DNA from 2 places in the Erwinia sp. GW821-FHT03D09 genome. Region 1 is predicted to be linked to the other one. Evidence: predicted binding sites of a transcription regulator. Region 1 holds the regulator's gene; the other holds the start of a gene.
The links. The regulator CRP, encoded in region 1, controls carbon source genes, mostly activating them, when cyclic AMP is high. The targets are predictions, from matches to a motif close to ATGTGANNNNNNTCACAT.

Region 1 (2,405 bases):
CTGGAGCAACTTGCCGATGAGAAATGGGTGCTGATGGAAGATGAAGCGGGCAGCGGCTTGAGCCAGGAACTGGAGGCTTTTTTTCAGCGGTTATCTGGTCCTCTGCTTCATACGACTTCTCTGTTGTACGGCATGCAGCTGGCGCGAAAATCCGGTTACCTGATGATGATGCCCCGCCCACTGCTTAGCGAATTCAGCCACACGCTGCAGGCACTCAACCTGCCGCTGCAATCTGCCTGGCATTACAGCGTTGTGTGGTCCAGATACTCCCCGCTTACCCATCATTCGCGGCAACTGCTGGAGCTGGTCCTGGATATCTGCCGTAACGCTGGCGAAAACAGACATGAAACCGACATTAATCAGTGAGACGGGCGCGTCGCCGAGCAACGGCCTTCCGCCCCACTTTCCCGGCAATAAAAAGACTATGTAGTAATTTTGCACTATGCTGAAGCGAGACAACATGACACAACACAAGACAGCCAGGTCAAGCTGTGCTACAAACGGTGCTGTATTATTATTCTGGCATTGCAATGCATGGTGAAAACGGGACAACAGGATGAGTCAGACTCTTAATGGTATTGCCCGTTTGATTTTCCTATGGGAAGCGCCTGACAGGGAATTCCGTCCCTGTTTACCCAAAATATTTCAAAAAGCAGTTAACATTTCTGCAACCTGAGTGATAAAAGGGTATATTTAGGCTCGATTACAATAGAGGATAACAGCGAATGGTTCTCGGCAAACCGCAAACAGACCCAACCCTCGAATGGTTCCTGTCACATTGCCATATTCACAAATATCCATCCAAAAGCACTCTGATCCATCAGGGTGAAAAGGCAGAAACCCTCTACTACATCGTCAAAGGCGCAGTAGCGGTGCTGATCAAGGATGAAGAAGGTAAAGAAATGATTCTTTCCTACCTCAATCAGGGCGACTTTATTGGCGAACTGGGCCTTTTCGAAGAGGGCCAGGAGCGAAGCGCGTGGGTGCGCGCTAAGAGTGCCTGTGAAGTAGCTGAAATCTCCTACAAAAAATTCCGCCAGTTGATTCAGGTTAACCCTGACATTCTGATGCGTCTTTCTTCGCAGATGGCACGCCGTCTGCAGGTCACTTCTGAGAAAGTGGGTAACCTCGCCTTCCTTGATGTAACCGGTCGTATTGCACAAACCCTGCTTAATCTGGCCAAACAGCCGGATGCCATGACCCACCCGGATGGTATGCAGATCAAGATCACCCGCCAGGAGATTGGCCAGATCGTTGGCTGTTCTCGTGAAACCGTGGGGCGTATTTTGAAAATGCTGGAAGATCAAAACCTGATTTCCGCGCACGGTAAAACTATCGTGGTTTACGGTACGCGCTAAACGGTTGTGGATCTGTGGCGCGACAGCATTGTCGCGCCTTTTTTTCTGTGGTGTTGGGCATGTGGCGGAGAATCATCTATCACCCTGAAGTGAACTATGCACTGCGGCAAACGCTGGTGCTGTGTCTGCCAATAGCCGTTGGCTGGCTGCTGGGCGATCTTCGACAGGGTCTACTCTTTTCATTGGTTCCCGCCTGCTGTAACAACGCCGGTCTTGATACTCCCCATAAACGCTTTTTTAAACGCCTGATTATCGGCGGCAGCCTGTTTGCATTCTGTAGTTTTATGATCCTGTATGCCGGGGAACAGGGCGTACCGCTGCCGATCATCATGCTGGTGATGGCACTGATACTGGGCGTCACTGCGGAAATCAGTCCACTGCATGGCCGTCTGCTGCCCGCATCGCTCATTGCCGCTATTTTTACCCTCAGCCTGGCCGGAAGAATGCCCCTCTGGCAGCCGCCGCTGCTCTATATTCTCGGTACCATCTGGTACGGGCTGTTTAACTGGCTGTGGTTCCGCCTGTGGAAAGAGCAGCCGATGCGTGAAACGCTGAGCCTGCTGTATCGCGAGCTGGCCGACTACTGCGAGGCGAAATATACGCTGCTGACCCGGCTGACCGACCCGCAGACAGCCCTCCCGCCGCTGCTGGCGCGCCAGCAAAAAGCGGTGGATCTGATTAATACCTGCTATCAGCAGATGTATATGCTGTCCGCCAGCCAGGATAACCACTATCAGCGGCTGACGCGGGCCTTTCAGGTGGCACTGGACCTGCAGGAGCACATTTCCGTCAGCCTGCATCAGCCGGAAGAAGTGCAAAAACTGGTGGAACAAAGCCACGCCGAAGTGGTGATCCGTTGGAATGTGCAGACCATTGCCTCCCGCCTGCGGGTGCTGGCCGATGATATCCTCTATCATCGCTACCCTGAACGTTTTACCATGAATAAGCCGCTGCTGGCGCTGGAGAAAATCTCCCGGCAGAATAAAGACAATCCGGTGGGGAATTTCTGCTATTACCATTTCAGCCGCATCGCCCGTGTGCTCCGCA
Region 2 (2,405 bases), on a different contig from region 1:
GAATCTCCCGCACCATGCTGGCCGGATTGAGGAAGCGTTCGTCATTGGGATTAATCAGCCACTGGCAAACTGGCTGCCGTTCAGCATCGGAAATCAGCTGACAGAGGTCGTCAATTGCCAGCTCGTCGCAAACGCGTTGCAGCAGCCACAGACCCATGATGTTTTTCAGCACCCGATAGCGGCCTTCTGCTCCGCCTTCGTTGGTGATATTGGCGGCCAGAGCCGCCTTTGAGGTAAACGGTTCAAGGCTCTCAAAGCCCATCAGTGACCAGGTACCGGAACTGAGGTATGCCGATTCCGCGCCCGACAGCGGAGCCGCCAGCACCGCGCTGGCGGTGTCATGGGTAGCCACGGCAATCACCGGTATGGCCTGCCCTGACGGGCTGCGCCAGCGGCCAACTTCACGCCCCGGCTGCGACGGCCTGCCGAACCACGCCGGGTTAGCACCGGTCCAGTTCAGTAAATCGCTGTCCCATTCGCCGCTGCGGATGTTCAGCAGCTGGGTAGTCGTGGCATTGGTATACTCCCAGTTCAGCTTGCCAGTCAGGCGGAAGTGCAGATAGTCCGGGATCAACAGCGCATGTTTTACGCGGGCCAGATCCGGCTGGTTATCGCGGCAGAGCGCGCGCAGCTGATAAAGCGTGTTAAACGGCAGAAACTGGATGCCGGTGCGCTGATAGATAGTATCGCGGCCCAGTTCACGAACCGCCTCGGCCATCACGCCATGGGTGCGATCGTCGCGGTAGGCAATCGGCAACCCCACCCGCTCTCCCTGCTCATCCAGCAGCACATAGTCCACCCCCCAGGTATCAATGCCGATGCTGTCCACCGTAATCCCCTGACGATCCAGCTTCTTCAGTGCGGCAACGATAAACGCTTCCAGCGCATCCAGATCCCAGCACTGATGAGTATCGACGGCGATCGGCTGGTTAACGCAGCGGCTCACTTCTTCAAGGGTAATGTTTCCGCTGTACAGATCGTGGCGAGCCAGCATAACGCGACCGCTGGATGCGCCGAGGTCAACGGCCACAAGGTGACGAACAGTCATATGATTTACTTCCTGATGATTCGATGCCACCAGTGTAAAACAGCGTTTTTTTGCCACCTTCTTGCTACTGCCAGCGCATTTCCCCTGCTGGCAAGATGGCAAAGATGAACGTGAAGCAGTTCACATTTTCGCATCCCGGGCCGTTTGCAGAGCGGGATGTGATACCTGCCGCATTTCTCAATGTTTCCGGTCATTTCTTTAAAAATAAGCGCCATGGCGGAAATTTACTGTCAAAAATTCAAGGTGGTAGCGCTCACGGCTTCGTACACTCTGTTGCTGGCATGTTACGAGGAATCCATCATGACCGTGTTACACAGCGCCGATTTCTTCCCTTCCGGGCACAACCCGGTTGCTATCGAACCCCGAGCGCCGCAGGGGGCGTTCCCGGAACATCATCACGATGACTTCCACGAAATTGTAATCGTTGAACAGGGTGCCGGCATCCACGTTTTCAACGGCCAGTCGCAGCCGCTGTGCAGCGGCTGCGTCTGCTTCGTGCGTAATCATGACCGCCATATGTATGAGCAAACGGAGAATCTCACGCTGACCAACGTGCTGTATCGCGGGCCGGAATCGTTCCGTTTTCTCACCGGGTTTCAGCACCTGCTGCCCGCCGAGCATGACGGGGTTTATCCGTCGCACTGGCGTATCGGCAATAAGGTGCTGGCGCAGGCAAGGCAGCTGATTGAGGGACTGGTCGCTTCGCCCTCACCTGCGGGCATTGTCGGGCAGGCGGAACAGGAGATGCGCTTTATGCAGCTGCTGGTGCTGCTGCATCAGGGCCGCAGCGCGGCACAGGGCGACGATCAGGACGGCCGCCTGCGCGCGCTGCTCGACTGGCTGGCCGACCATTACAGTGAAGAGGTTGACTGGGAAAATCTGGCGGACAGCTTTTCACTTTCCCTGCGCACGCTGCATCGCCAGCTGAAGCAGCAGACCGGCAGTACGCCGCAGCGCTACCTCAACCGCCTGCGCCTGCTGGAGGCACGCCATCTGCTGCGCCACAGCGAAATGCGGGTGACGGATATTGCCTTCCACTGCGGTTTTGGTGACAGTAATCACTTTTCTACGCTGTTTAAACGGGAGTTTGGCTGCTCTCCGCGTACACTGCGGCAAAATGACTGAAAAGGACATGCATGGTGACTGCCCCTCTGCGGCTGGCCAAAGCCGACTATATTCCCGCTGAACAGATGCCGGTTGCGGTTGCCGAGCGCACGCCGCAGCCCTCCTTTCCGCCCCACGCTCACGAATTCAATGAAATTGTGCTGGTCTGGCGCGGTAACGGCCTGCACGTGATGAATGACCGCCCCTGGCCAGTAACCTGCGGCGATATTTTTTATCTGCATGCCGATGACTG

Region 2: a site for CRP is predicted at 1,157-1,174, ahead of rhaB (rhamnulokinase). Genes of this name have one in related genera too.

The regions. Positions count from the first base shown of each region.
Region 1 is NZ_JBWKUK010000002.1:246,840-249,244, reverse strand. Features, by position in the region: gene AC07U6_RS02855 (LysR substrate-binding domain-containing protein) at 1-366, shown strand, start outside; gene crp (cAMP-activated global transcriptional regulator CRP) at 726-1,358, shown strand; gene AC07U6_RS02845 (YccS/YhfK family putative transporter) at 1,418-2,405, shown strand, end outside.
Region 2 is NZ_JBWKUK010000001.1:271,752-274,156, forward strand. Features, by position in the region: gene rhaB (rhamnulokinase) at 1-1,048, opposite strand, end outside; gene rhaS (HTH-type transcriptional activator RhaS) at 1,349-2,173, shown strand; gene rhaR (HTH-type transcriptional activator RhaR) at 2,185-2,405, shown strand, end outside.